4 regions of the Streptomyces sp. NPDC002838 genome follow, and region 1 is predicted to be linked to each of the others. Evidence: riboswitches for the same ligand, from Rfam matches in the RefSeq annotation. Region 1 holds a riboswitch; each other region holds the start of a gene.
The links. A riboswitch is a leader RNA that binds a small molecule or an ion and turns the genes downstream of it on or off. The one in region 1 is predicted to bind cyclic di-AMP.

Region 1 (7,331 bases):
GTGGGCGTCCTGCACGAGGAAGGCGACCTCGGCCTCGTCGGCCGGGGCGGAGGCGGGCATGCCGTCGGCGCCGATGCGGTCGTAGCGTACGGTGGCGATGAACTCGCCGCCGATGGTGGCCGCGAGTCCCACCCGGTCCACAAAGTCGTGGTGCGTGAAGCGGTGGACGTCCTTGGCGGACAGGCGAGGGTAGGGCGCGAAGAAGCGGTAGTACTTCGACTCGTCCGAGACCTGCTCATAGAAGCTGACGAGGCGATCGGCGTCATCAACGGTGATGGGCCGGATGCGCGCGGTACCGCCGTCGCGCAGCACCACGTCGGCCTCCCAGTGGGCGGGATACTCATGCCGGTCCGGCGAGGTCTGCATGGGCCCCAGAGTACGGCTCGCGTACGACAACGGCGCGGGGCGGTCTCGCGTACGACAACGGCGCGGGGCAGTCTGTGGAGGACGGAAGTCGGGCCGAGGCCGCGGTCCGACGACACCTCCGGGGCGGGACGAAGGACCGCTCCGGGCATGCTTCACGATATGGGAAACTGGTCTAGACAACCCTGATACACCGAAGGGCAGCATCACATGGCTGAGCGCCGCGTCAACGTCGGCTGGGCCGAGGGTCTTCACGCCCGCCCCGCTTCCATCTTCGTCCGGGCCGCCACGGCCGCAGGCATCCCGGTGACGATCGCCAAGGCCGACGGCAGCCCCGTCAACGCGGCCTCCATGCTGGCCGTCCTCGGCCTGGGCGCCCAGGGCGGCGAGGAGATCGTTCTCGCCTCCGACGCCGAGGGTGCGGACGCGGCCCTCGACCGTCTCGCGAAGCTGGTCTCCGAGGGTCTCGAGGAACTCCCCGAGACCGTCTGAGCAAGCTGAGCACCCAATTGACGCTCGCGGCGGTCGTCGCCTGAAAGACGCACCCCCGCAGCACCGAAGGGCTCGTCCGAATTATCGGGCGAGCCCTTCGTATTTCCCGTTTACGGGCAGCGAAAATAATCCCCCGCGAATTACACTCTCTTTGTATACGGCGCCCGTGTTAATGCCGCAGGCTCGTCATGTTTACGGGATGTTGCGAGTTCCTCACACGCTCCACGCGCTCCGGGCCGGAGGCGAAGCGCAGTCGGTGCGCGGCCGTCGCCCGTTCCGTGTGCAGTGCCGTGAGCCCCCGAGCGCGCTCGCTGTCCCCGCGCGCCACGGCGTCGACGATCGCGCCGTGCTCCGTCCAGGACTCCACGGGGTTGGCCGGCGCCTCCACGGCGTACATCCAGGCGATCTTGTGGCGCAGCTGGGTCAGCATCGAGGTGAGCGCGGGGCTGCCGGAGGCCTGTGCGAGCGTCTCGTGGAACCAGCCCCCCAGGGAGCGCAGGTCCTCGCTGTTGCCCCGCCTGGCCCGCTCCTGGCCCAGCCGGACCAGTCCGCGCAGCACCTTCAGGTGGGCCTCGGTGCGCCGCTGGGCGGCCCGGTAGGCGCCGAGCGGCTCCAGGAGCATGCGCATCTCCAGCAGGTCGGCGCCCTCCTGCTCGGTGGGTTCCGCGACGCACGCGCCCGCGTGCCGCCTGGTCACCACGAAGCCCTCCGCCTCCAGCGTGCGCAGGGCCTCCCGGACGGGGACGCGCGAGACGCCGTAGCGGCGCGCCAGCAGTTCCTCGGTGAGCCGGCTGCCGCGCTCGTAGACACCCGCGACGATGTCGTCCCGGATCGCCGTGCATACCGAGTGCGCCGGAATACGCATGACCGACCTCCGCCTTAATCCCCGTGAAACGTCGACGATTGACGTGTGTTCCGTGACTCTATTGCAATGAGCCGGAATTTCCGATGGCGGGCCGGAATCCATGGATATTTTTTGGACAGCCGATCGTCGAAAAGACCGAAAGCCCCGGCTCGGGGAGCCGGGGCTTCGGGGTGTCTCGCCGTCTGTCGTCAGACGTTCACGCCGTGCGAGCGGAGGTAGGCGACGGGGTCGATGTCCGAGCCGTACTCGGCCGTCGTACGGGCCTCGAAGTGCAGGTGCGCTCCGGTGACGTTGCCGGTCGCGCCGGAGAGGCCTATCTGCTGGCCGGGGGTGACCGTCTGGCCCACCGAGACGCCGATGGACGACAGATGGCCGTACTGGGTGTACGTGCCGTCGTTCATCTTGATCACGATCTGGTTGCCGTACGACCCGCCCCAGCCGGCCTCGACGACGGTGCCGGAGCCGACCGCCTGGACGGACGTGCCACTCGAGGCGTGGAAGTCGACGCCGGTGTGGCTGCCGGAGGACCAGACGGCGCCGCCGGTCTTGTAGCCGGTCGAGACGTACGAGCCGGATATCGGGGAGACGAAGGTGTTGAGGCGCTTGCGCTCGGCCTCGCGGGTGGCGCGCTCCTTGGCCTCGCGCGCCTCCTTGGCGGCCTCGGCGGCCCTCTTGCGCGCGGCCTCCTCGGCCTTCTTGCGCGCCTCGGCGGCCTGCTTCTTCGCCTCGGCCTCCTCTGCGGCCTGCTGTTGGGCGGCGGCCTGGGCGTCGATCTGGTCGGCGATCGAGTCGCCGATGGTGATGACGGGGGTGAGACCGGTCTGCTCGGCGGCGGGTTCGGCGGCGAGCGCCGGAGCGGCCAGGGTGCCGATGACGCCGGTGGTGGTGATCGCCGCGACGCCTGCCGCCTGGACGGTGCCACGCTTCATCCGGCTGGGACGACGGTGCTTCCCGGTGGCGCACATGAACGCCATGTAGTGGCTGGTCCTTTCCTTCCCTCTCGCCTACCGGGTTAGCTGACGGGTTCGGAGCAGGAAGGTCTCCTACGGACCCCCTCGCTGCGCGCGGGCGTCCGATTCACCCCAGGGACTGCGGTGGGTCCCCGGCTCCCCTGGCTCGCGCCGTACGGGGACTCGGCGATGACTGTCCGGTGCCGCGGGTGCGGCGAAGTGCCTGACGGACAGCCCGCATGAAGCTAAACGGGGCCTGTGTCAATCCTCAAACAGATCAGGGTTTTTGTAGCGCATGCCACAGGGCAGACAGGCAACCTCTCCCTCAATTCGGACATTAGGGGGCCCTGGTGACTCTTGCGTCACCAGGGCCCCTGCGCGCGGTACGGCCAAGTCCGCGCCTACTCCTGCACCTACTGCCGCCTACTCCGCGGAAACGACGGTGACTTGGCCGATGCCGAGGGCCTCCACGGGCTCCTTGATCTGCGCCGCGTCGCCGACGAGGATCGTCACCAGACGGTCCACCGGGAAGGCGCTCACGGCCGCCGCCGTGGCCTCGACGGTGCCGGTCGCGGCGAGCTGCTGGTACAGCGTCGCCTGGAAGTCGTCCGGCAGGTGCTGCTCGACCTGGTCGGCCAGCGTGCTCGCCACGGCCGCGGCCGTCTCGTACTTCAGCGGCGCCACCCCGACGAGGTTCTGCACGGCCACGTCGCGCTCGGCGTCGGTCAGGCCCTCCGCCGCGAGCGTGCGCAGCACCGTCCACAGGTCCTGCAGGGCCGGACCGGTGTTCGGGGTGTCGACGGAGCCGCTGATGGCGAGCATCGCGGCGCCGGTGCCGTCGGGGGCGGACCGCAGGACCTGACCGAACGCCCGCACGCCGTAGGTGTAGCCCTTCTCCTCGCGCAGGACGCGGTCCAGGCGGGAGGTGAGGGTGCCGCCGAGGCAGTACGTGCCGAGCACCTGCGCGGGCCACACCCGGTCGTGCCGGTCCGGGCCGAGGCGGCCGATGAGCAGCTGCGTCTGGACGGCGCCCGGACGGTCCACGATGACGACCCGGCCGGTGTCGTCGGCGGTCACCGGCGGCACCGGCCGCGGCTGGGCCGAGGACCCGGTCCAGGAGCCGAGCGTGTCACCGAGCAGGCCGTCGAGCTCGATCCCGGTGAGGTCGCCGACGACCACGACGGTGGCGGTGGCGGGGCGGACGTGCTTCTCGTAGAAGGCGCGTACGGCCGCGGAGTCGATGGCGGCGACCGTCTCCTCGGTGCCCTGGCGGGGACGCGACATGCGCGAGGTCGCCGGGAACAGCTCCTTGGAGAGCTCCTTGGCGGCGCGGCGGGAGGGGTTGGCCAGCTCGTGCGGAATCTCGTCGAGGCGGTTGCGCACCAGCCTCTCGACCTCGCTGTCGGCGAACGCGGGCGCCCTGAGGGCGTCGGCGAGCAGGCCCAGTGCCTTGGCCAGGCGCGAGGCCGGGACCTCCAGGGACAGACGTACGCCGGGGTGGTCGGCGTGCGAGTCGAGCGTGGCGCCGCAGCGCTCCAGCTCGGCGGCGAAGTCCTCCGCGGAGTGCTTGTCGGTGCCTTCGGAGAAGGCCCGCGACATGATCGTGGCGACGCCGTCCAGTCCGGCCGGCTCTGCCTCCAGGGGCGCGTCCAGGAGCACCTCGACGGCGACGACCTGCTGGCCGGGGCGGTGGCAGCGCAGGACCGTCAGGCCGTTGTCGAGCGCCCCGCGCGCGGGGGCCGGGAACGCCCAGGGCCTGGCCTCGCCCGCCCGGGGCTGGGGGTGGAACTCCATCGTGGCGAGCTCGGTCACTTGGCCGCCTCCTCGTTGTCGTCGGTGGCTTCCACGGTGGCCTCGGCCTCCGGGTCTTCGGGGGGATCCGCGTCCTGGGTGTGCTCCGCGATCTCGGCGGAGATCGGCTCGTAGACGAGCACCGCGCGGTTGTCGGGGCGCAGGCGGGCCTTGGCGACCTCCTGGACCTCCTCGGCCGTCACCTCCAGCACGCGCTGTACGGCGGTGAGAGCGAGCTGCGGGTCGCCGAACAGGACGGCGTACCGGCACAGTTCGTCGGCGCGGCCCGCGACCGTGCCGAGCCGGTCCAGCCACTCGCGCTCCAACTGGGCCTGGGCGCGCTCCATCTCCTCGGCCGTGGGGCCCTCCTCGGCGAACCGGGCGAGCTCCTCGTCGATGGCGGTCTCGATGACCGGCACCTCGACGTCGCCGGAGGTCTTCACGTCCAGCCAGCCCAGGGAGGGCGCTCCGGCCAGCCGCAGCAGGCCGAAGCCGGCCGCGACGGCCGTACGGTCGCGTCGTACGAGCCGGTTGTACAGGCGGGAGGACTCGCCGCCGCCGAGGACGGTGAGGGCCAGGTCGGCCGCGTCGCACGCGCGCGTGCCGTCGTGGGGCAGCCGGTAGGCCGCCATCAGGGCGCGGGCCGGGACCTCCTCCTCGACGACCTCGCGCAGCTGCTCGCCGAGGACCTCGGGCAGCGAGCCGTCGCGCGGGGCGGGCTTGCCGTCGTGCCCGGGGATGGACCCGAAATACTTCTCGATCCAGGCGAGCGTCTGCTCCGGGTCGATGTCGCCGACCACGGAGAGTACGGCGTTGTTGGGCGCGTAGTAGGTGCGGAAGAAAGCGCGCGCGTCCTCAAGGGTCGCCGCGTCCAGGTCGGCCATCGAGCCGATCGGAGTGTGGTGGTAGGGGTGGCCCTCCGGGTAGGCGAGGGCGGTCAGCTTCTCGAACGCCGTGCCGTAGGGGACGTTGTCGTAGCGCTGCCGGCGCTCGTTCTTCACGACGTCCCGCTGGTTCTCCATCGACTCGTCGTCGAGGGCGGCGAGCAGGGAGCCCATGCGGTCGGCCTCCAGCCAGAGGGCGAGCTCCAGCTGGTGGGTGGGCATGGTCTCGAAGTAGTTGGTGCGCTCGAAGCTGGTGGTGCCGTTCAGCGAGCCGCCCGCGCCCTGGATCAGCTCGAAGTGACCATTGCCCTTGACCTGGCCCGATCCCTGGAACATCAGGTGCTCGAAAAGGTGAGCAAGGCCGGTACGCCCCTTGACTTCGTGGCGCGAGCCGACGTCGTACCAGAGGCACACCGCCGCGACCGGGGTCAGGTGATCTTCGGAGAGCACCACGCGCAGGCCGTTGGCCAGGCGGTGCTCGGTCGCTGTCAGGCCCCCGGAGCCTGCCTGGGCTGTGGCCGTGTGACCCATGGGCATGTACGTCCCTTCGATCGCGGTCGCGGTCCTCGAAACCGCGGTTTTCCTGCCGGTCCTGCCACTGTATGCAAGCGTGCGGAGGGGCGGCGAAGTTCCCGGGCGAGGTACGCCCAGAGCGAGATCGCGTAGCCTGCGGGCAGCCGCGGTCGGGCGCCTGCCCGAGGCCGGGCGGGTCGGCCGGCCCCGGGCCCCGGGCCGCACTGTCAGTCCCGCGGTCCACAATGGTCCGAGTCAGATCCCGTTCACGCTTCAGCAAGAGTGAGCCGAAGGGGCGCGTCGGTGCCGAGAGGGCGAGGGCGCTTCAGGCCCGAGGGGCTGAGCACAGCCGCCCTCTCGGCACCGACTTCAGCGCTCCGTAGGCGAGCGACCAGAAACAGGAGGAGCCGGCAGCGATGGCCCGCCGCAGCACGAAGACCCCGCCGCCCGACGATTCGTACGAGGAGAAGATCCTCGACATCGACGTCGTCGACGAGATGCAGGGCTCCTTCCTCGAGTACGCGTACTCGGTCATCTACTCCCGCGCCCTGCCGGACGCCCGCGACGGCCTCAAGCCGGTGCACCGCCGCATCGTCTACCAGATGAACGAGATGGGCCTGCGCCCCGACCGCGGCTATGTGAAGTGCGCCCGCGTGGTCGGCGAGGTCATGGGTAAGTTGCACCCGCACGGCGACGCGTCGATCTACGACGCCATGGTGCGTATGGCCCAGCCCTTCTCGATGCGCGTCCCGCTGGTCGACGGCCACGGCAACTTCGGCTCGCTGGGCAACGACGACCCGCCGGCCGCCATGCGGTACACCGAGTGCCGGCAGGCCCCGGCGACGAGCCTGATGACCGAGTCGATCGACGAGGACACGGTCGACTTCACCCCCAACTACGACGGCCAGGAGCAGGAGCCGGTGGCGCTGCCCGCCGCCTTCCCGAACCTCCTGGTCAACGGCGCGTCGGGGATCGCCGTCGGCATGGCCACCAACATGCCGCCGCACAACCTGGCCGAGGTCATCGCGGCCGCCCGCCACCTGATCCGCTACCCGAACGCGGATCTGGACGCCCTGATGAGGCACGTCCCGGGCCCCGACCTGCCCACCGGCGGCCGTATCGTCGGCCTGACCGGCATCCGGGACGCGTACGAGACGGGCCGCGGCACCTTCAAGATCCGCGCGACGGTGTCCGTGGACAACGTGACGGCGCGCCGCAAGGGCCTCGTCGTCACCGAGCTGCCCTTCACGGTCGGCCCGGAGAAGGTGATCGCCAAGATCAAGGACCTGGTGGGCTCGAAGAAGCTCCAGGGCATCGCCGACGTCAAGGACCTCACCGACCGGGCGCACGGCCTGCGCCTGGTCATCGAGATCAAGAACGGCTTCGTGCCGGAGGCGGTCCTGGAGCAGCTCTACAAGCTGACGCCGATGGAGGAGTCCTTCGGCGTGAACAACGTGGCGCTGGTGGACGGCC
Region 2 (7,331 bases), on a different contig from region 1:
AGTGTCTGTGCACTGCCTACAAAAGCGCCCGCTCCGCGGGCTGCACCAGGCTCTGTGCCGCCCACCACCATCCCCGGAGGACCCATGGCGTTCGGCTGGATCGACGAGCAGGCGCGGCTGCGCCGCCGGGCCGGACTCGTACGGATGCTGCGCCCCCGCCCTGCCGACACGCCGCTGCTGGACCTCGCGAGCAACGACTACCTGGGCCTGGCCCGCCACCCGGAGGTCACCGAGGGCGCGGCGCGGGCCGCGCGAACCTGGGGCGGCGGCTCGACCGGGTCACGGCTCGTCACCGGCACCACCGAGCTCCACACCGAGCTGGAGAGCGAGCTGGCCGACTTCTGCGGCTTCGAGGCGGCGCTGGTGTTCTCCTCCGGATACGCGGCCAACCTCGCCGCCGTCACCGCGCTGGCGCCGCACGGCTCGCTGATCGTCTCCGACGCCGGCAACCACGCCTCGCTGATCGACGGCTGCCGCCTGGCGCGGGGCACCACACAGGTCGTCGGACACGCCGACCCGGACGCCGTACGCAAGGCACTCCAGACGCACGAGGGTCCCGCCGTCGTCGTGTCCGACACGGTCTTCTCGGTCGACGGCGACGCGGCCCCGCTGGCCGCGCTCGCCGAGGCCGGCCGGGAGCACGGCGCGGGCCTGGTGGTCGACGACGCCCACGGCCTCGGCGTCCTCGGCGAAGGCGGCCGCGGAGCCCCGCACGCGGCGGGGCTCGCGGGCGCCGACGACGTCGTCGTCACGGTCACGCTGTCCAAGTCGCTCGGCAGCCAGGGCGGAGCCGTCCTCGGTCCCGCCCGGGTGATCGACCACCTGGTCAACGCGGCCCGGACGTTCATCTTCGACACGGGCCTCGCCCCCGCGGCGGCGGGCGCGGCCCTGGCGGCCCTGCGGCTGCTGCGCCGCGAGCCGGAGCGGGCGGCGCGAGCGCGCGCGGTGGCGAGCGAACTCCACGCACGCCTGACGGCCGCGGGTCTGGAGGCGGTACGTCCGGACGCCGCGGTCGTCTCCGTGCGCGCGCCGTCCCCGGAGGGGGCCGTGCGGTGGGCGGCCGACTGCCGTGCGGCCGGGCTGGCCGTGGGCTGCTTCCGTCCTCCTTCCGTCCCCGACGGCATCTCACGGCTCAGGCTGACCGCCCGCGCGGACCTCTCCGAGGGGCAGATCGAACGCGCTGTACTGGTGATCGGCGAGGCGCGACCATGAGTCGGCGTGACACGGCCGAGCGCCGCACGAGAGGGAACCGGTCAGATGTGGTGCACCGCGGCCGTGAAGCCCGCCCAGCTCTCCGGGGAGAAGAGCAGCGCGGGTCCGGCCGGGTCCTTCGAGTCGCGCACGGCGAGCAGGCCGGTCCACGGACCGCGGTCCAACGGGGCCGTCTCGACGCAGTTGTTCGCTCCGGTGCTGTAGCTGCTGCGCAGCCACCGCACACCGTGCAGATCGGTACTGGAGGGTACGTGCCGAGGCAGTGCAGACATGGGGGGTGCCTCCTTACGCGCCGTCACCTATCCCGGCGATGTAGTCCAACGAATCCTCGGGCGAAAGGGCGTGGAACCGAAGGGTGTTGAAGGCCTCGGTGTAGGCCTGGAGGTCTTCTTTCCGTTCCAGGTAGAGGCTACTCGTCAAGTGGTCGAGAACAACCACATCCAGATCAGATGTGCTCGAAAATGAGAAAATAACGAAAGGCCCGGTGACGCCGATGTGCGCCCCTGCCGTGAACGGCAGTACCTGCAACCGCACTTGGGGCAGGAGGGCCGCCTCCACCAGGCGCTCCAACTGCCGCGCCATGACTCCGGGCCCGCCCACGTCCCGGCGCAGCACGGCCTCGTCCAGGACCGCGCTCAGCTCCAGCGGCGGGTGCGACCTCAGCACGTCCTGCCTGGCCAGCCGCACCTCGACCAGCGCGTCCAGCCGCTCGTCGTCCAGCCCGTCCACCGCGGCCTTCGTCACCGCCCGGGCGTACTCGGGCGTCTGCAGCAGCCCCGGCACCACCGAGGTCTCCAGCGTGCGCATCGCGCTGGCCTGGGACTCCAGGCTGATGAAGTCCCGGTAGGTCGGCGGCAGTACCCCGCGGTAGGCGTGCCACCAGTGGTGCCGGCCGCCGCTCTCGTCGGATCCCGCCAACGCCAACAGCAACTCGCGTAGTTGGGCGTCCCGCACTCCGTAGGCGTCGAGGAGTAACCGCACATCGGCCGGTTTCACCCCGCTCGCGCCGGTCTCGATCCGGCTGACCTTCGACTGGTGCCAGCCCACCAGCCGGGCGGCCTCACCACTGGTGAGCCCCGCCCCGGTGCGCAACGCACGCAGTTCGCCGCCCAGTTTCCGGCGGCGCACCGCGGGACCGTGCTGCATGGGCCACTCCTTAACTCCCACCGGGACTCCAGGACTGCGGGGCTTTGAGACACGCATGACTCCGAGACTCGGACTCCGAGACGCCGAACGAGCGCACAAATACGCTCTGCCGTCGCAGAGTTCACCGCTTCGAGCGACAGATATATGCATATCTTGGTGGATCGCCACCCGTGACCGCCGCGGTAATGGCAGTCTGGCGACGAAGCACCAGTCCGGGACCGTACTCGAACCTTCCGCCTTCGTGTCGGACTGCGGTCCCGTGGGAAAGGGACGACGTCGCCATGGCAGACCATCTGGAAGCATCCGTCACTCTGCCGAGCGAACCCGCCTCGGTTTCCGCGGCTCGTACCTACGTGGTCACCACCCTGGCGGAGTGGGGACTGCCGGCGGACACGGACGCGGCCGAGACCATCCGCCTCATCGTCTCCGAACTCGCCACCAACGCCGTACAGCACACCTTCGGGCAGTCACCGACCTTCACGGTGGACCTCCAGCTCGACCGTGACGAACACCTGCGCATCGGTGTCACCGACAGCCACCCGCGGTTCCCCAAGCGGCTGCCCGCCGCCGTCCAGCAGGACAACGGCCGGGGCCTGGTGATCATCCGCTGGCTGACCGCGGAGTACGGCGGCAAGCTGAGAATCCGGCCCACCCGCGAGGGCGGCAAGACCGTCTCCATCGAACTGCTGTGGACCGTACCGGCCGCGCCGGTGCCTGGGGCAGGACAGCAGGACCCGTAGAACTCACGTGTGCCTGGCTCGGCCGAACGTGCCCCGCAACAAGGCCCGGAACGCGTCCGCGGCGGGTGCCTTCTCGTCGGTCCGGTACACGACCGAGATCGTACGGCGCAACTCTCCCGCCTCCAGCAGCCGCATCCCCACCGGAGTGGCCGCCGTCCGCGCCACCATCTCCGGAACCACCCCGACCCCAAGGCCCGCACTGGCCAGCGCGCACACCAGCACGTACCCCGGAGTCGCCACCAGCACCGACGGCGTGGCCCCGGCCCGTGCCAGCACCGCCTCCACCTCCCGCCGCCCCGGATGGTCCGGCGCCATGCTGATCAGCGGCTGCCCCGCGAGCTCGGCCAGCGGGAGCCGCGAGGTGCCGCTGGTGAGGGCGTGCCCCGGCGCGGACACCAGGACCAGCTCCTCGACGAGGATCGGATCCGCGCCGACGGAGGAGGGGAGCGGGACCGGGACCCCCGGTTCATAGCGGTGCGTCATCGCCAGATCGATCTCGCCGGCGGCCACGGCGGCGACCCCGGCCGACGGTTCGTGGTCCGCGACGATCAGCTCCACGTCCGGATACGCCCGGCGGAACGCGCTGAGCACCGGCGGCAGCAGATGGATGCCGGCGGTCTGGAAGGTGCCGAGCCTGAGCGTGCCGCCGGACAGGCCCGCCAGCCGCGCCAGCTCGTGCCGCGCCCGCTCCAACTCGTCGAGCACTCGACGCGCCCGCGCCACCAGCACCTCGCCCGCGCCCGTCAGCCGCGCCCCGCGATGGTGCCGGACCAGCAGGGCGGTACCCGCCTCCCGCTCCAGCTTGGCCAGTTGCTGGGAGAGGGCGGGCGGGGTGTAGCCGAGACGCTCGGCTGCCCGGGTGATCGACCCGGCCTCGGCGACCGCCACGAGGGCGGCGAGCCGGGTGGGGTCGTACATGCGGGGTCCTTCCGGCTGAGGTGCTGAGCCTAAAGCAATGCTTAAGGCTAATCCAGCAGATCCGACATACCTGCTGAAGGCTCGTGGACGGCAGGCTGGGGCGCATGGACGGACAGCTCATCGCTTTCACCGGTCTCGCCGCTGGCCTGGTCGCCATGCCCGGCGCCGACTTCACCGTCGTTGTGCGCAACGCCCTGGTCTCCCGCCGGGCCGGCCTCGCCTGCGCGCTCGGCATCACGGCGGGACTGCTGGTGCACACCGCACTGGCGGTGGCCGGTCTCGCCGCGGTCCTGGCCGCCGTACCCGCGCTGTTCCGCGCGCTGCAACTGCTGGGCGGTGCCTATGTCCTGTACCTGGGCCTGCGGACCTTGCGGGCGCTGCGGCGGCCGAGCGCGGCCCTGGCCGACGAGGCGGCGTCCGGCGGGCGCCCGCTGCGGCAGGGCTTCCTCACCAACGCTCTGAATCCGAAGGCCTCGCTCACCTTTCTCAGTGTGCTGCCGCAGTTCGTGCCCGCGGGCAGCCCGGCCATGCCCCGGACCCTGCTGCTCGCGCTGATCGTCGTCGTCCTCGCCCTGCTCTGGTTTCACGCCGTGGCTCTGCTGGTCGACCGCCTCGGCCGGTGGCTGCGCGGGCCGCGGGCCGCGCGGGTGGTGGAGGGCGTCACCGGCGGCGCGCTGACAGTTCTCGGTGCGGTGCTGTTGCTCGAACCGGTGCTTGCGGCCTGACGGTCTCGTGTGCCGGCGGCCCGACCGTCTCGTGCCGCTCGTCGGCCGAGCGCTGTTCCTCGGCGGTGCCGGCCCGCTGTACCAGGCGCGGCAGCAGCCCCCACAGGCCGAGACACACCAGCAGGGTCGCCGCGCCCGCGGCCACCCCGCCGGCCCGGCTGGTGGTCACGTCCACCACGAGCAGCACCGACCCGGTGAACGCGAGTACCAGGACACCCAGACCGGCCGATGCCAGCCGCGAGGAGACCTGGACGATCCGGGGCTTGGCGCCCTTCTGGAAGAGCGAGCGGTGCAGGGCGGCGGGCGCGGTGAACAGCGCCGCCGCGAGGACCGCGAGCAGGAGCGTGGTCACGTAGGTGGTGCGCTGGACCGTGTCGAGGGACGGGAAGCGCGAGGTGAAGGCCAGGCTCAGCAGGAAGGCGAAGAGGATCTGGACCCCTGTTTGGGTGACGCGCAGTTCCTGGAGCAGCTCGCCGAAGTTGCGGTCGGCGCGCTCCAGCGGAGTCTCGTTGCGTGCGGTGCAGGGACGGTGGTCGGCCATGCCGGGACGGGTAACCACCTGAGCCCGTGTCACGCGCCCGGAGCCCCACAGGGGGCGACGGCGAGTCAGGCCGCCGCCCCCTGTGGGCGGCTCAGCGGACCCTGCCGTACCAGACGCTCTTGGTCCAGATCTTCTGCAGTCGCACCACGTCCCCGGTCTTCGGGGCGTGCCAGATCTTCCCCTTCCCGGCGTAGATGCCGACGTGGTACACGTTCGAGCCCGAGTGGAAGAACACCAGGTCCCCGGCCTTGCGGCTCTTGACGGAGATGTGGCGCGTCTTGTTGTACTGCTGGGCGGCCGTGCGGGGCAGCTTCTTGCCCGCCTTCTTGTACGAGTACAGCGTGAGCCCGGAGCAGTCGAAGCGGCGTGGTCCTGTGGCGCCGTACTTGTACGGGGAGCCCTTCTTGGAGGCCGCGACCTTGAGTGCCTTTGTCGCCGGCGTGGCGGCCTCGGCCTCGGAGGCGAAGCCAGGAGCCACGATCGAGCCGCCCACGGCGGCGATGGTGAGGGCCGAGGCCGTACCGGCCCGGACCATGAGCGACGGGACACGATTGAGCGCAGTCATGCGCAACCCTTCGTCAGCCGCCTGTGAAGGATGACCTGTCGGATTCGGGCTGGCGAAGTTGCCCGGCCGCTGACGCGGCTTCACCCCAAGGGCTGCTCGGCTCCGGCCATGGCGTGACCGTTCCGGCGACCCGTCGTGCTTGGGTCCTCCACTCCTGCCGATCCACTCCTGTCGACCGGTCATCCGGACGGCGGCAGGACTCGGCGTCCGCCCGGATCGCCCCGCCGCTGCGGCGGGGGCTTGTCGTCAGACACGGATCTTCACTCACGGATGTCCGAAAATCCCAACGGAACCGAGGGTTTGTGTTGTTACTCACCACTCACCCGTTCGGGTGGACACCCCCGTGTTCGAAGGGGTGTTGAGGGGCCCGAGGACGCCCGGACCAGCACCGGAACGTCTCACGGTGCCCCGGGACTACGTGCGTTGCGCAAGTCTGCCGGCCCCGAAAAAGGGCGCGCGACTACTCCAATAGGCCGTACGCCGTTTGGTCCGTTTCGACCCCGGCCCGGACGTCGTCTCGATCCGACGGTTCGTCCGGGCCGGGTGGGGGTGCGTCAACTGTCGGAGAGCGGTGGCACGGTGACGCGAGCCGTGCGGCGCTCGCCGTCCAGGACGCGCAGCGCCCGCGTGAGCGTGGGCGCGTGCAGTTCGGCCTCGCCGCGCTGGTGCATCAGCGCCAGCGCGTCGCGAAGTTCGGTCGCCTTGCCGACCAGTGCCTGCGCGGCCCGCAGCCCGCGGTAGGTGTCGCCGTGGTGCACGGGGTTGATGCGCCCGAGCAGGTCGACCACGTCGAGGTAACGGTCGATCAGCTCGCCCTCGGCGCGGGTGAGGGCGGGCAGCGGCGGCAGTTCGGGTGGGAGCACCGGCCGCTCACCTCCCGGTGGGCGGGGCGATGGTGGTCTTGCGGCTCGGGATGATCTGATCCGCGAGTCCGTACTCCAGCGCTTCCTGAGCGTTGAGGATCGTGTCCCGCTCGATGTCCGCGCTCACCTGCTCCTGGCTGCGGCCGGTGTGCCGTACGAGCATCTCCTCCAGGAGGGCTCGGATCCGTGTCAACTCGTCGGCCTGGATGGCCAGATCGCTGGCCTGCCCCTGCACCGGCTCGGCCAGCGCGGGCTGGTGGATGACCACGCGTGCACCCGGCAGCAGGTGCCGCTTGCCCGGTGTCCCCGCCGCCAGCAGCACAGCGGCGGACGAGCCGGCCTGGCCCAGACACGTCGTCTCCACGTCACACCCGACGTACTGCATCGTGTCGTAGATCGCCGACATCGCGCTGAACGAGCCGCCGGGAGAGTTGATGTACAGCGAGATGTCCCGGTCCGGGTCCTTGTGCTCGAGGTACATGAACTGGGCCATCAGGTCGTTCGCGGAGGTGTCGTCGATCTGCGTCCCGAGGAAGATGATCCGCTCCTCCAGCAGCTTCGAGTACGGATCCATCGACTTGGTCCCGTAACTCGTGCGCTCGGTGAACTCGGGCAGGACGT
Region 3 (7,331 bases), on a different contig from region 1:
GCCGGCACATAGAGGACATCTGCGAGCGCACGGGCAGTGAGCGGGTCGACATCGTCGGGCACAGCCTGGGCGGCCTGATCGCGCGGTACTACGTCCAGTGCCTCGGCGGTGACATCCGCGTCCGGACGCTCGTGACGCTGGGCACCCCCCACTCCGGCACCCGCGTGGTGCCGTTGGCGAACGCGCACCCGATAGTGCGCCAGATGCGCCCCGGTTCGACGCTGCTCGAGGAGCTCACCCGGCCCGCACCGGGCTGCCGTACGCACTTCGTCAGCTTCTGGAGCGACTTGGACCATCTGATGGACCCCCTGGAGACGGCCTGCATCGACCACCCCGACCTGATGGCGCAGAACGTGCGAGTGACCGGAATCGGACATCTCGCCCTGCCCGTGCACCCAGCCGTCGCGACCGGGATACGACAGGTCCTCGACACGGCACACACGGAAGCGGAGGCCGCCGCACATGCCGGCGGACTGACGGTGGCCTAGGGCCTGTCCAGCCGACAGACACCCGTTCGCCATCGAACATTCTTCGAACACAGAGCCAAACCCGCGCCCGCCGTCCCCCGAAACACGGCTGATTGCCCGTTTCCTGCGCGCGGGAAACCCGACGAAGATTGTCGTGCCCGCGTACCGCCGGGTACAGTCACCGCACTGCTCTGGCAGCCCCTGTTGTCGAGGCGAAAGAGAAGTTGGTGAACGACCGTCACCCGTCGGGGACCATGACCTCCCCGGCTCCGGCTTCCGACGCCGACTCGTCGCACTATGCGTCGTACGGCACCCAGGAAGCCCAGTACGGCGACTTCACCACGTCCGGCAACTACGACGCCACCGGTTTCGACACGGGTGGCCACGCCACCACGACCTTCGAGGCCGACCCCCTCTTCGGCAGCCTCCCGGGCGAGAGCACCGGCTCGTACGACAGCACGACGTGGTCCACGGGCAACCACCAGAACCCGAACTACGACATGTACGCGGCCCAGCACCAAGCCGCCTACGACACCGGCACGTACGACACCACCGCCTGGGCTGCCGGCCAACAGCCGCTCGCCACGATCCCGTCGCAGGCCACGGGCCATGACACCAGCGGCCAGTGGGATGCGAACGCCTGGCTCCAGCCCGACCAGTCCGGCGGGCCGGCCGACGCGACGCAGCAGTGGGAATGGGGCACGCAGGCCTTCGACACCGGCGCGTACGACGCCACGCAGTGGAACTCCGACGGCGGCCACGCCACGTCGTCCGCCGAGGAGTACGAGCCGCAGGCCGAGTCCGGGTCCTTCGACCAGCAGGCGACCTTCGAGCAGGTCGCGTACGAAGAAACGTTCGGGGAAACCGCCCCGCACGACGGCGAGTCGGCCGCCCCCGGCGACATGCCCGCCGCAGCCGCCGCCCCCCTCCTCGACGACCAGGAAGAGAGCGTCCCGGCCCCGTCCCGCGCGGCCACTCGCGGCGCGGCACGTTCCCGCCGCCGTCCGCCGCCCAAGCGCTCCGCGCTGCTGACGGTGGCTGTGCCCTCGGCGTGTGTGATGGGCGTCGCGGGGATCGCCGCCGCCTCCGTCGGCACCCTGACCGGCGACGGCAAGGAAGCGACGACGACCGCGGCGGCCGCGGGCCCCGTGCAGCCGTCCGCCGCGAACAACAAGCTGGACTCCCAACTCGAGAGCCTCTCCGCCGAGGCGCACGACTTCAGCGACCGGGTCAGCCGTACGCAGGAGCGCATCGATCTCAAGGCCCAGCAGCTCGCCGAGAAGAAGAAGGCGGCGGCGGAGGCGGCCCGCAAGGAGCGGCTGCGCCCCAAGTACGCGCTGCCGGTCGCGCAGCACGGACTCAGCGCCTACTACGGCCAGTCCGGCATCAACTGGATGTCCGTGCACACCGGCATCGACTTCCCGGTCTCCTACGGCACGACGGTGATGGCCGCGACCGACGGCACCGTCCGTACCGAGTGGAACAGCGCGTACGGCAACATGATGATCGTGACGGCGAAGGACGGCACGGAGACGTGGTACTGCCACCTCTCCAGTTACCGGGTCTCCTCCGGTACGACCGTCAAGGCCGGCGACCCGATCGCGTATTCCGGCAACTCGGGCAACTCGACCGGCCCGCACCTGCACTTCGAGGTAAGGCCGGCGGGCGGCTCGGCCATCGACCCGCTTCCCTGGCTGCGCAGCCACGGCGTCGACCCGACGTAAGCGACCGTAAGCGACCCCCTTGTGAGCCCCCGCCGTTCAACGGGAGCCCACCGGGGCCGAGCTACAGCTTCTGCACCGGCGCGTACCGCAGCAGCAACCGCTTCGGCTTCTCGTCCCCGAAGTCGATCGTCGCCTCCGCGTTCGCCCCCGTGCCCTTCACCGCCGTCACGGTGCCCAGTCCGAACTGGTCGTGCGTCACCCGGTCCCCGACCGCCAGCGAGGCCACCGGCTTGTCCGAAGCCCGGCGCGTGGCGAAGCCCGACGCGCCCGACGCCGCCGAGCGCGAACGGGAGGAGGACAGCGAGGCCGCCACCCCGGACGCCGGACCGGAGGACACCGGCGCGGTCGCCCCCGTCCGCTTCCAGTCCACGTGCTGCGGGGGGATCTCCTCCAGGAAGCGGGACGGCGGGTTGTACGACGGCTGCCCCCACGCGCTCCGCATCGACGACCGCGTCAGATACAGCCGTTCCCGCGCGCGCGTGATGCCGACGTACGCCAGGCGCCGCTCCTCCTCCAGCTCCTTGGTCTGGCCGAGGGCGCGCATGTGCGGGAAGACGCCGTCCTCCATGCCGGTCAGGAAGACGACCGGGAACTCCAGGCCCTTGGCGGTGTGCAGGGTCATCAGGGTGATGACGCCGGAGCCGTCCTCGCCCTCGTCGGGGATCTGGTCGGAGTCGGCGACCAGCGCGACCCGCTCCAGGAAGTCGGCGAGCGAGCCGGACGCCTCGCCCTCGGCCGACTCCTGCTCGAACTCCAGGGCCACGGCGGCGAGTTCCTGAAGGTTCTCGATCCGGGTCTCGTCCTGTGGGTCGGTGGAGGCCTGCAACTCGGCGAGGTAGCCGGTCCGTTCGAGCACCGCCTCCAGGACGGTGGCCGGTCCGGCGCCGGACTCGACGATCGTGCGCAGGTCCTCCATCAGCGTGTTGAACCGCTTCACGGCGTTGGTCGACCGCGCGGCCATGCCGTACGCCTCGTCGACGCGCTTGAGCGCCTGCGGGAAGCTGATCTTCTCCCGCTGGGACAGGGCGTCGATCATCGCCTCGGCGCGGTCGCCGATGCCCCGCTTGGGAACGTTGAGGATCCGCCGCAGCGGGACCGAGTCCTCCGGGTTGGCCAGCACGCGCAGGTAGGCCAGGACGTCCCGGACCTCCTTGCGCTCGTAGAAGCGGACGCCGCCGACGACCTTGTAGGGCAGGCCGACGCGGATGAAGACCTCTTCGAAGACACGGGACTGGGCGTTCGTACGGTAGAAGACGGCGACGTCGCCGGCCTTCGCCTCGCCGGCGTCCGTGAGACGGTCTATCTCGTCGGCGACGAACTGTGCCTCGTCGTGCTCGGTGTCGGCGACATAGCCGGTGATGCGCGCGCCCGCGCCCGCGTTGGTCCACAGGTTCTTGGGGCGGCGTGACTCGTTGCGTTCGATGACCGCGTTGGCCGCGGACAGGATCGTCTGGGTGGAGCGGTAGTTCTGCTCCAGCAGGATCGTCGTCGCGTCCGGGTAGTCCTCCTCGAACTGGAGGATGTTGCGGATGGTCGCGCCGCGGAAGGCGTAGATCGACTGGTCGGCGTCGCCGACGACGCAGAGCTCGGCGGGCGGCACGTCGTACTCACTGGGCGGGACGTCCACCGGGTGCTCGGAGGTGCCGACGAGTTCCCTGACCAGGGCGTACTGGGCGTGGTTGGTGTCCTGGTACTCGTCGACGAGGACGTGCCGGAAGCGGCGGCGGTAGTGCTCGGCGACGTCCGGGAAGGCGCGCAGCAGGTTGACCGTCGTCATGATCAGGTCGTCGAAGTCGAGGGCGTTCGCCTCGCGCAGCCGCGACTGGTACAGGGCGTAGGCCTGGGCGAGGGTCTTCTCGAAGCCGTCGGTGGCCTGGGCGGCGAAGTCCTCCTCGTCGATCAGCTCGTTCTTGAGGTTGCTGATCTTGGCGCTGAAGGACTTCGGCGGGAAGCGCTTGGGATCGAGGTCCAGGTCGCGGCAGACCAGCGCCATCAGACGCTTGGAGTCGGCGGCGTCGTAGATCGAGAAGGAGGACGTGAAGCCGAGCTTCTTGCTCTCGCGCCGCAGGATCCGCACGCATGCGCTGTGGAAGGTCATCACCCACATCGCGTTCGCGCGCGGGCCGACGAGGTGCTCGACGCGCTCCTTCATCTCGCCCGCGGCCTTGTTGGTGAAGGTGATCGCGAGGATCTGACCCGGGTGGACGTTCCGCTCGCCGAGCAGGTACGCGATGCGGTGCGTGAGCACACGGGTCTTGCCGGAGCCGGCGCCGGCCACGATGAGCAGCGGGGTGCCGTGGTGCACGACGGCGGCACGCTGGTTCTCGTTCAGCCCCTCCAGGAGCGCGGCCGCGTCCACGGCCGGGCGCGGGGCGCCGTCGCGGTAGTAGGCGTCCCGGTCCGGCGGCACGTCGAACTTCCCGCCGAACAGATCGTCCGGAACCGGATCCGGTACGTGATCGTCGTCGGGCGGCGGCGGGGGCTCTTCCTCGTGGCCGCGGGGGGCCTGGAGGTCCGCCAGGAAGCTGTCGTCAAAGAGGCTGCTCATCGCTCTCCGAGTCTAGGGCTCCCCACTGACACCCCGCCGCCGCCCTGAGAACATCTCCGCTTCCGAAGGGCGGGCTCAGCAGCCGAGGATCTTCCAGAGCTGCCCGCCCGGCGTCTTCTTGCCCTCCATGACCGTCCCGTCACGGTCCGCGATCGACCAGGCCGAGACGTAGACCTTGCCGTCGTACGGGTCGACGGCCACGCCCGCCGGGTACGGCACCTTCACCCTCGTACGTTTGCCGTGCGAGACCTTGGTCACCTGGCCGGCGAAGAGCCGGCTGACGTACAGGTCGCCCTTGTCGTTGAAGCCGAGGCCGCTGATCGAGCCGAAGCCCGGCTTCCAGCCGAGGATCTTTGCGGCATACCCCATGGCGTATCCCTCCCACCCGCCACGACACCGGACCGAGGCTGACCGGAAGCTAGCGTCCCTAAGCGGGCGGACGGCATCACTTCGACCAAAATAAGCACAAGTCTCCGCAGATCACTCCGGATTGGTCACGGTGCGCGACGTCCTGACCCTAGGTCACGAAAATGTATCGGGCATATCGAACATCAACCTTCACAGGGGCCACACGCGTTGGCTACCGTGCCGGGCAGGCCGTACGACCTCCACCGGCGAACGTCGCCGGGCCGCGCGGCCTCCGCCGAGTCCGGAGCGCCGCCGCGCGACCGGAGCCGGGGACCCACCGAACTTGGGGTGAATCGGCCCGACTGCCTCCGGGGCAGGGCCGTAGGGCAACCCTTCCTAATTACCCGCCCGAACCCGACAGCTAACTCGGTAGGCGGAACATGGAAGGAGTCGCCTCCCTTGGCGTCGCACCGCAAGTCGCGTCCTTCGGGTACGCGCGTAGCAGGCATACGGACCCCCGCCCTCGCCACGGCGGCCCTCACCTCCGTGGCCCTGCTGTCCCAGTCGGCCAACGCCGCCCCGGCCGACGACAAACCGAGCCTCGAAGAGGTCGAGAAGAAGGTCGACGACCTGTACCGCCAGGCGGGGTCGGCGACCGACAAGTACAACGCGGCCAAGGAGAAGACCGCGCAGCAGCGCAAGCGCGTCGACACCCTCCTCGACGACGTCGCCCAGCGCACCCAGAAGCTCAACGAGGCGCGGGAGGAGCTGGGTTCCTTCGCCGCCGCCCAGTACCGCACCGGCGCCTCCGCCCCCGACACCTCGACCTTCCTGCTCGCGGACTCCCCGCAGGACTACTTCGACCAGACCCAGCTGATGGGTCGCCTGACCAGTAGGCAGAAGGGCGCGGTCGACGACTACGTCACCGAGCAGTCCGCGACGATGAAGAAGCGCCAGGAGGCCACCCAGAGCCTCGAGACGCTCACCGAGTCGCAGGGCGACCTGAGGACGGCCAAGGCGACCGTCCAGAAGAAGCTCGCCGACGCGCGCGCACTCCTGTCGCAGCTGACCGCCGAGGAGAAGGCGCGGCTCGCGGCGATCGAGAAGGAGAGGCAGCAGGAGGCGGCACGCAAGGCCGCGGAGCTCGCGCGGCAGCAGGCGGAGGAGGAAAGGGCCCGGCAGGAGGCCGCGGCCCAGCAGGAGCAGAACAGCTCCGCCGACACCAGCACCCCCAGCACTCCCGCGACCGACGCCTCCTACGCCACCAAGGCCGAGAAGGCGCTCGCCTTCTCCCGCGCCCAGATCGGCAAGCCGTACGTCTGGGGCGCCACCGGCCCCGGCTCCTACGACTGCTCCGGCCTCACCCAGGCCGCCTGGAAGGCCGCCGGCGTCGACATCCCCCGTGTCACCTACGACCAGGTCAACGCCGGCACCACGGTCTCCGTCTCCGCCGCCCAGCCCGGCGACCTGGTCTTCTTCTACGACGACGTCAGCCACGTCGGCATCTACATCGGCAACGGCATGATGATCCACGCCCCGAAGCCGGGCGCGTACGTCCGCGAGGAGTCGATCTACTACGACGGCGAGTCGGCGATCCACAGCGTGGTGCGACCGGCCTGAGACACCGGCGTCGGGGCCGGCGTCACGTCCACAGCACCGCGATGAAGATGTTGGCCGTCGTCAGCAGGCCCACCAGGCCGAACAGGCCCTTGTCCACCTTCTCGTCGTCCCGCTTCACATAGACGAGGCCGAGGATCACGACCAGCAGCGCCAGCTTCACGCCGATCTTGACGTTGTTGACGCTCTGGTCGTCGGCCTGGTTGAGGCCGACCAGGATCGCGCCGGTGACCAGCATCGTCAGCGCCCCGTGCAGCATCGCCGGGTTGAACCGCGCTGTTCCCTCACCCATCGCCTTCATCTGGGTGAGGAAGCCGCCGAGCAGCGCGGCGATGCCGATGATGTGCAGGCCGACGAAGAGATGGATGAGTACGTCCATGAGGCCGGAGCCTAATCAGGGGCGTCTGTGTCTCCTGACACCGGGCCACCCTCCTTACCCGGATCTTGCATATATGCGGCCCATAGCAGCCCCTCACTCGCGCGTGTCCCTGAATCGGCACTTCGGTCATCGCGCTGCGTGAAGTCGACGGCGGCGACACGGGATCACGGTCACAAATGGTCCCTGGTGGTCCGCTCGCGGCACTTCCGCACAACCCGTTACCGCGCCGACACGGCGAGGTTTAGCGT
Region 4 (7,331 bases), on a different contig from region 1:
GGTGCTGATCCGGCGGATCGCCGGGGCCAAGCGGGGGCTGACGGCCGCGTGGACGGGGCGGCGGATCCCCGAGGCGTATCAGACCATCGGCGGGACGCTGCGCGAGCGGCTGCGGATCGCCGTACGGGATCCGGGAACGCTCACCGACCTGCGCTGGATGCTCGCCTACTACTTTTACGGCGCCCTCGTCCTCCTCGCGCTGCCGCTGTGGCCCGTCGGGCTGGTCGTCGACGGTGTGGGGTGCGGGCTGCTGCGGCGGCGTGCGGTCGTGCTGCCGTTGATCGTCCGGCTCGCCGACGGCGCGGGTCGCCCGGGAGAAGATCCCCGGGCTGCCGGTGCTGGTGCTCTCGCAGTACGTCGAGGAGTCGTACGCCGCCGAACTGCTGGGCGGGGGCACGGGCGGTCTCGGCTACCTGCTCAAGGACCGGGTGGGGCGGGTGGACGAGTTCCTCGACGCGCTGGAGCGGGTCGCGGGCGGGGGTACGGCGCTGGACCCCGAGGTGGTGACCGAGCTGCTGACCCGTCGCCGCGACACCCCGCTCGACTCGCTCACCCCGCGCGAGCGCGAGGTGCTGAAGCTGATGGCGGAGGGGCATGACAACGCCACCATCGCCAAGATGCTCGTCGTGACGGAGCGCGCTGTGCACAAGCACATCGGCAACGTCTTCCTGAAGCTGGGGCTGCCGCCGAGCGACAGCGGGCACCGGCGGGTGCTGGCCGTGCTGGCGTACCTGGCGCACACCCCTCAGTGATACAGGCCTTGGCCGTCAGACCGCGTGAAGTCCCGTCAGTTCGCCCAGCGGCAGCGTGTGCTGGGTCTGGAGGACCTTCGCGCGCAGGTAACGGACGTTGTGTGCGGTGGTGAAGACGCCCGTGGGCACGCGGTCACGGACGTCGATGCCGAGGTCGCGCAACTGGCCCGCCTTGTCGGGGTTGTTGGAGAGCAGGTCCAGGGTGGAGACGCCCAGGGCCTGGAGCATCTGCGCCGCCGCCGTGTAGTCGCGGGCGTCCTCGGGCAGGCCCAGCGCGGTGTTGGCGGCGTAGGTGTCGAGGCCCTGGTCCTGGAGGGCGTACGCGTCGAGCTTGTTGTAGAGGCCGATGCCGCGGCCCTCCTGGCGGAGGTAGAGCAGGACGCCGCCGCGGTCGGCGATGCGCTCGACCGCCTCGCGCAGCTGCGGGCCGCAGTCGCAGCGGGCGGAGCCGAAGACGTCGCCGGTCAGGCACTCGGAGTGCAGACGGACCAGCGGGGTCGTGCCGGGAGCGGGGTCGCCGAGGACCATGGCCACGTGTTCCTGGCCGTCGGCCAGGCCGTGGAAGGTGACCAGTTCGGCGTCGACGCCATAGCCGTCGTGGAAGCGCAGCGGTACCCGGACGCGGGAACGCGGGGTGGCGGCGGGGAAGTCGGGCATACGGGTTCTCCCGGGTAGGGTCCGGTGGTCACATCTGCTTCAGATTTGAAGCAGATCTACGGGTACGGACCCTACCCTATGCTTTAAATTTGAAGCAATGGGGAAATGGTGAGGAAGCGGCGGATCTGTGACCAGGGTCACTGGGTTCACTGGGTTCACTGGAAGGACGGAGACGAGCGGCGGCGCCAAGGGACCTCGTCGGTGGCGGGGCGCTCCCCGTCGTCTCCCTGGAGGGCCCGGGTGATTCCCGAGCAGATCTCCTCAAGCTGGCCCACCTGTTCCTCGGTGAGATGGTCGAAGAGGGAGGCGCGCACCTTTTCGACGTGTCCCGGTGCCGCCTGTTCCAGGATCGTCATGCCCTCGTCGGTGAGAATGGCGAGGCTGCCGCGCTTGTCCCAGCGGCAGCTCTCCCGCCGTACCAGGCCGTCCTTCTCCAGCCGTGTCACCCCGTACGTCAGCCGGCTGCGCGTGATCTTCAGCTGCTCGGCGAGGTCGGTCATACGCAGGCGCCGTTCCGGAGCCTCGGAGAGGGTGGCCAGGATGGAGTAGTACAGGTGGGGCATGCCGGCGTCCTGCTGGAGCTGCCGGTCGAGCGCGTCCTCCAGGAGGTGCGTCGCGGCGATGTACGCGCGCCAGGCGCGCTGCTCCTTCGGGGTGAGCCAGCGAGTCGTCATGCCACCAGTGTAAGTTTGTTTCAAACTTGAACCAAGCCCGCCGGGGAGCGTGCCGATGCCTCATCCCTACGTCCTGCTGTCCGCCGCCGTCTCCCTCGACGGCTACCTGGACGACACCGGCCCCGAGCGCCTCCTGCTGTCCGGCCCGGCCGACTTCGACCGGGTCGACGCGGTCCGGGCGTCCGTCGACGCGATCCTGGTCGGCGCGGGGACCATCCGGGCCGACAATCCGCGGCTGCTGGTCAACTCGCCGGAGCGACGGGCGGCCCGGGTGGCCGCCGGCAAGCCGGAGTACCCGCTCAAGGTCACGGTCAGCGGCTCCGGGGACCTCGACCCGACGGCGAAGTTCTGGCACACGGGCGGCGAGAAGATCGTCTATACGACGGAGAAGGGTGCGGAGCGGGCCCGGGCACTGGGCCTGGCCGCCGATATCGCCCCCCTGGGTGCCGAACTCGACTGGCGGCGGCTCCTCACGCACCTGCACGACGTCCGCGGGGTCCGCCGCCTGATGGTCGAGGGCGGCGGACAGATCCACACCCAGCTGCTGCGGCAGGGGCTCGCGGACGAGCTCCAGCTGGTGCTGGCGCCGCTGTTCGTCGGCGATCCGGAGGCCCCGCGGCTCTTCGGGCCCGGGCCCTACCAGGGCGGGCGTCTGCGGCTGGTGGAGACGCGGGCGGTCGGTGACGTCGTACTGATGCGGTACGAGCCCACGGCGCCCGGGGTGGGTGGGGCCGCGTCGGCTGCGGATCACCACTGGCTGCGGCTCGCGTGCGAGCTGGCGGAGCGGTGTCCGCCGTCGGCGACGGCCTTCAGTGTCGGGGCGGTGGTGGTGGCGGCCGACGGTACGGAGCTGGCGCGTGGGTACTCCCGGGAGGGCGACTCCGTCGAGCACGCGGAGGAGGCGGCGCTGGGGAAGATCGAACCGGGTGATCCTCGGCTGGCGTCCGCGACGGTGTACAGCAGCCTGGAGCCGTGCGCACGGCGGGCGTCTCGGCCGGTGCCGTGTGCTCGGCTGATCCTGGAGGCGGGTGTGCGGCGGGTGGTGACGGCCTGGCGGGAGCCGGACACGTTTGTGCCGGGGGCCGATGGGAGCGGGGTGCTGGCGGCTGGAGGTGCGGAGGTGGTCGTGCTGGCGGAGTACGAGGGGCGGGCCAAGGGGCCGAATCGGCATGTGCTGGGGTGAAAGGGCGCCCGCACCACCCCGATGACAACCGTGGCGACTTGTGTCCTTCGCATGGCGTACACTGGTGTTTACCGACGCGGGGTGGAGCAGCTCGGTAGCTCGCTGGGCTCATAACCCAGAGGTCGCAGGTTCAAATCCTGTCCCCGCTACTGAAGGCCGAGGGCCGGAATCCGAAAGGGTTCCGGCCCTCGGTTTTTTCGTGTGTCCCGCACGCTCGTGACCGTTGTCACGGGTGGTGACCGGGCGACCGCCCTCCGCATAACAACTGACATACCGTCAATACCTGTGTGACACATGAGGCGCGGCCAACTCGCCCGTTTTTCGCCGGTCATGGGCCGTAAAGTCCTGGGCGAAAACGTTAATGATCAAGTGGAACAGCTTGGAATCGAGCCCCCGGGTCTATTAACGTTCGATAACGCAGCGCGGTCGTCCCAGCCGTCACAAGAGGCGGCTCCGTGCGCACGCGCCGAATTCCGCAAGGGAACCGGGGAACCACCACCATGGGGTGAATCGCGTGGATACCACCGTGAAGTCACGGCTGGTATACGCGCGTAGGAGACCTTCCTGCTCCGAACCCGTCAGCTAACCCGGTAGGCGAGAAGGAAGGAAAGGAGCACGCCCCACGTGGCGTCCAACCGGCCTGCCCCAGAAGCCCCGCTCGAGCCGAGCCAGCGCGACACCGAGACCTTCGGCTACGACAGCTACCGCACCGACGAGGGCCCCTGGACGGAGTGGAACCCCACCGAGGAGTCCCTCCGACCCGTACGCGGCCGGCACCGTGTCGCCAAGCAGCGTGGCGGACTCGCCCGCAGCTCCACCGTCCTCGGCGTCGGCGTCATAGCCGCCGTCAGCGCGGGCGGCATGGCCAGCGCGCAGACCGGCAAGCCGCCGGTGTCCATCTCCCTGCCCGACCTGCCCAACGTGGGTTCCCTGATATCGGACGACGAAGCCTCCGAGGGCTCCGCGACCGCGCTCAGCAGCGTCGGTGTGGCCTCCGCCGACACCGATCAGGGCGCCGCGGGCGCCGGTGAGGCGCTGCGCTCCAGGATCCTGGCCCAGGCCGAGCAGCAGCAGGACCAGGTCGAGAGCAAGGCCGCCGCCGAGGCCGCGGCCGCCGCCGAGAAGCAGGCCGCCGAAGCGGCCGCCAAGGCGGCGAAGGAGGCCGAGGCCAAGGCCGCCGCCGCGAAGCAGAAGGCGGAGGAAGAGGCCAGGCAGAAGGCCGAGGCCGAGCGCCTCGCCGAGCTGGCCAGGCAGTACACGCTGCCGACCTCCTCGTACACCATCACCTCCACCTTCGGTCAGGCCGGCGCCTACTGGTCCTCCGGCCAGCACACCGGCCTCGACTTCGCCGCGCCCACGGGCACGCTGATCAAGGCCGTGCACAGCGGCACGATCACCCAGGCCGGCTACGAGGGGTCGTACGGCTACAAGACGGTGCTCACCCTCGATGACGGCACGGAGATCTGGTACGCCCACCAGTCGTCGATCAGCGCCAGCGTCGGCCAGAAGGTCAACACCGGCGATGTCATCGGCCGCGTGGGCGCCACGGGCAACGTGACCGGCGCGCACCTCCACCTGGAGGTCCACCCGGGCGGGGCCGACAACGGGATCGACCCGATGGCCTGGCTGCGGAGCAAGGGACTCAACCCCTGAGACCCTGAGCCCGCGTCGATTTACGCGGTTTTTGCGGGCGCCTCCGGAATGGGGCGCTCCACCGCGGTTGTTGATCCACAGCATGACTTCTCTCCGCAAGCTCGGTAACTCGGACCTAGAGGTCTTCCCGCTCTCCCTCGGCGGCAACGTCTTCGGCTGGACCGCCGACGAGGCTGCCTCCTTCGCCGTGCTCGACGCGTACACGGCCGCGGGCGGCAACTTCGTCGATACGGCCGACTCGTACTCGTCGTGGGTCGACGGCAACGAGGGCGGCGAGTCCGAGACCGTCATCGGCAAGTGGGTCAAGGTACGCGGCAACCGCGCGGACGTGGTGATCGCGACCAAGGTGAGCCAGCACCCTGAGTACCGGGGCCTGTCCGCCGCCAACATCAAGGCCGCCGCCGACGCCTCACTGCGCCGCCTCGCCACCGACTACATCGACCTCTACTACACCCACTTCGACAAGCCGGAAGTGCCGGTCGAGGAGATCATCGGCGCGCTCGACGAACTGGTGCGCTCGGGCAAGGTGCGGTACATCGCCGCGTCCAACATCTCCGCCGAGCGGCTGGAGGCGTCCCTCGCCTTCTCCGACCGCGAGGGCCTGGCGCGGTACGTGGCCCTCCAGCCCCACTACAACCTGGTCTCGCGCGACACCTACGAGGGCGATCTGCAGGACCTCGCCGAGCGCTCCGGCCTGGCCGCCGTCCCGTACTACGCGCTGGCCTCCGGCTTCCTCACCGGCAAGTACCGCCCCGGCAGGACGGTCGACAGCGCGCGGGCGGCCGCGGGCGCCGCCAAGCACCTGGAGACCGAGCGCGGCCGGAAGGTCCTCGCCGCCCTCGACGAGATCGCCGAGGCCCACGACGCCCCGGTCCCCACGGTCGCCCTGGCGTGGCTGGCCGCCCAGCCGACGGTGGCGGCCCCGATCGCCTCCGCGCGGACGGTGGAACAGCTGCCGGCGCTGCTGGGCGTTGCGGAGCTCACCCTGACGGAGCCCGAGCTCGCACGCCTGGCGGAGGCGTCGGCCTGACTCGCCGGAGGCTGGGTTCTGACTTGCCGGAGGCGTTGGCCTGGTTCTCGGGCGGGCGGGTTCTTCTCGGCGGCTTGAGCTTCGGATGGCCGCTTTCTGCCGTCGGCCGCTTCTCTTCGCCGCGGCGGTGCTCAGCCGCGACGGCGGGATCCGGCGGTGTCGTAGCCGCCGCGACGCTCGGCGATCACGTCCGGTACGGGTTGTAGGCCGGATACCGCACCACGGGAGACGCCGGATACCCGTACACCCCGTACACCGGCCACGGCGGCGCGGCCACCGCCACCGGCGGGGCCGTCACCCGTGCCGCGTGGTCCAGGGCGGGACGCGCCACCTCCCGGCGGCGCCACAGCTCGTGCAGCAACTCCCGTTCCCGTACGACGAAGTCGGCGCCCGCGCGGCCACGGCGCCCCCGATGCCGTAGGAACGCCAGCGAGGTCGCGTACGCCTCGTACTGCGCGACCGCCCGCGCCGCGGACCGCCCGCCGTGGTGCCGGGCGTAGTCGCGGGCCAGCTGCCGGGCCCGCATCGAGCCGAGCGCGTACGGCTCGGCCGGGGTCAGCCAGCCCGCCACGGTGTACGCCGGCAGTTCCTCCCGTACGGTCTTCAGCTCGCGCTGCCGGGTCCAGATGACCAGCCAGGTCAGCAGCCCGAACGCGGGCACCATGAAGGCCGCGTAGACGGCGAAGAACCCGTACTCGCCGAACGTCGACGACCCGTTCCAGATCGCGTGCATGCCCATCGCGAGCAGCAGCCCGGACAGGGGGAGCAGGACACGCCTCACATGCTGGCGGTCGCCCGACAGCGCGGCGATGCCGAAGCCGATGCCGGTGAGGACGGTGAAGAGCGGGTGCGCGAACGGCGACATGATGACCCGCACGAAGAAGGTCGCGGCGGTGACGGAGGCGATCCCGCTGTCGCCGGTGAGCTGGTCGGTGCCGAAGGCGGTGCCGAGGTAGAGGATGTTCTCGGTGAACGCGAAGCCGGTGGCGGTGACCCCGGCTATCACCACCCCGTCGACGATGCCGGTGAAGTCCCGGCGTCGGAAGAGGAAGACGAGCAGGACCGCGGCCGCCTTCGCGCACTCCTCCACGACCGGCGCTATCACGGTCGCCCCGAGAGTGTCCGCGCTGGAGGGATCGGCGGTCGCCGTCGCTATCCATCTGGTGGCGAAGCTGTTGGCGACGATCGCTATCAGCGCCGCCGCGCAGGCCCCCCAGGCGAAGGCGAACAGCAGGTTCCGCCAGGGGCCGGGCTCCACCCGGTCGAGCCACCGGAAGACGGCTATGAGCAGCGGCACCGGCAGCACCGCGAGCCCGAGCCCGACCAGGAACCCCTCGGTGCCGGTCTGTTCGCGGACAAGGGCGAGGATGACGAGCCCGGAG

Region 2: linked by a shared signal. The riboswitch ahead of ABT063_RS15425 (C40 family peptidase) and the one ahead of ABT063_RS18960 (M23 family metallopeptidase) in region 1 are both predicted to bind cyclic di-AMP.
Region 3: linked by a shared signal. The riboswitch ahead of ABT063_RS17480 (C40 family peptidase) and the one ahead of ABT063_RS18960 (M23 family metallopeptidase) in region 1 are both predicted to bind cyclic di-AMP.
Region 4: linked by a shared signal. The riboswitch ahead of ABT063_RS11595 (M23 family metallopeptidase) and the one ahead of ABT063_RS18960 (M23 family metallopeptidase) in region 1 are both predicted to bind cyclic di-AMP.

What each region holds. Positions count from the first base shown of each region.
Region 1 covers NZ_JBEOVF010000013.1:78,852-86,182, forward strand. Annotated here, with positions in the region: gene ABT063_RS18945 (bifunctional acetate--CoA ligase family protein/GNAT family N-acetyltransferase) at 1-366, opposite strand, end outside; gene ABT063_RS18950 (HPr family phosphocarrier protein) at 574-855, shown strand; gene ABT063_RS18955 (GntR family transcriptional regulator) at 1,025-1,720, opposite strand; gene ABT063_RS18960 (M23 family metallopeptidase) at 1,909-2,694, opposite strand; cyclic di-AMP (ydaO/yuaA leader) riboswitch at 2,707-2,869, opposite strand; gene ABT063_RS18965 (M16 family metallopeptidase) at 3,094-4,482, opposite strand; gene ABT063_RS18970 (M16 family metallopeptidase) at 4,479-5,876, opposite strand; gene ABT063_RS18975 (DNA gyrase/topoisomerase IV subunit A) at 6,275-7,331, shown strand, end outside.
Region 2 covers NZ_JBEOVF010000010.1:5,447-12,777, reverse strand. Annotated here, with positions in the region: gene ABT063_RS15460 (8-amino-7-oxononanoate synthase) at 85-1,212, shown strand; gene ABT063_RS15455 (DUF397 domain-containing protein) at 1,254-1,484, opposite strand; gene ABT063_RS15450 (helix-turn-helix domain-containing protein) at 1,498-2,358, opposite strand; gene ABT063_RS15445 (ATP-binding protein) at 2,640-3,098, shown strand; gene ABT063_RS15440 (LysR family transcriptional regulator) at 3,102-4,016, opposite strand; gene ABT063_RS15435 (LysE family translocator) at 4,121-4,741, shown strand; gene ABT063_RS15430 (DUF6328 family protein) at 4,677-5,282, opposite strand; gene ABT063_RS15425 (C40 family peptidase) at 5,374-5,847, opposite strand; cyclic di-AMP (ydaO/yuaA leader) riboswitch at 5,851-5,985, opposite strand; gene ABT063_RS15420 (hypothetical protein) at 6,402-6,710, opposite strand; gene ABT063_RS15415 (ATP-dependent Clp protease proteolytic subunit) at 6,718-7,331, opposite strand, start outside.
Region 3 covers NZ_JBEOVF010000011.1:200,317-207,647, forward strand. Annotated here, with positions in the region: gene ABT063_RS17460 (lipase family alpha/beta hydrolase) at 1-488, shown strand, start outside; gene ABT063_RS17465 (M23 family metallopeptidase) at 695-2,191, shown strand; gene pcrA (DNA helicase PcrA) at 2,253-4,739, opposite strand; gene ABT063_RS17475 (hypothetical protein) at 4,815-5,108, opposite strand; cyclic di-AMP (ydaO/yuaA leader) riboswitch at 5,385-5,538, shown strand; gene ABT063_RS17480 (C40 family peptidase) at 5,547-6,707, shown strand; gene ABT063_RS17485 (hypothetical protein) at 6,730-7,083, opposite strand.
Region 4 covers NZ_JBEOVF010000007.1:21,552-28,882, reverse strand. Annotated here, with positions in the region: partial or broken gene ABT063_RS11625 (sensor domain-containing protein) at 1-163, shown strand, start outside; partial or broken gene ABT063_RS11620 (response regulator transcription factor) at 300-752, shown strand; gene ABT063_RS11615 (GTP cyclohydrolase II) at 768-1,409, opposite strand; gene ABT063_RS11610 (MarR family winged helix-turn-helix transcriptional regulator) at 1,565-2,083, opposite strand; gene ABT063_RS11605 (dihydrofolate reductase family protein) at 2,139-3,266, shown strand; tRNA gene ABT063_RS11600 (tRNA-Met) at 3,342-3,415, shown strand; cyclic di-AMP (ydaO/yuaA leader) riboswitch at 3,721-3,878, shown strand; gene ABT063_RS11595 (M23 family metallopeptidase) at 3,891-4,919, shown strand; gene ABT063_RS11590 (aldo/keto reductase) at 5,002-5,949, shown strand; gene ABT063_RS11585 (PrsW family intramembrane metalloprotease) at 6,134-7,331, opposite strand, start outside.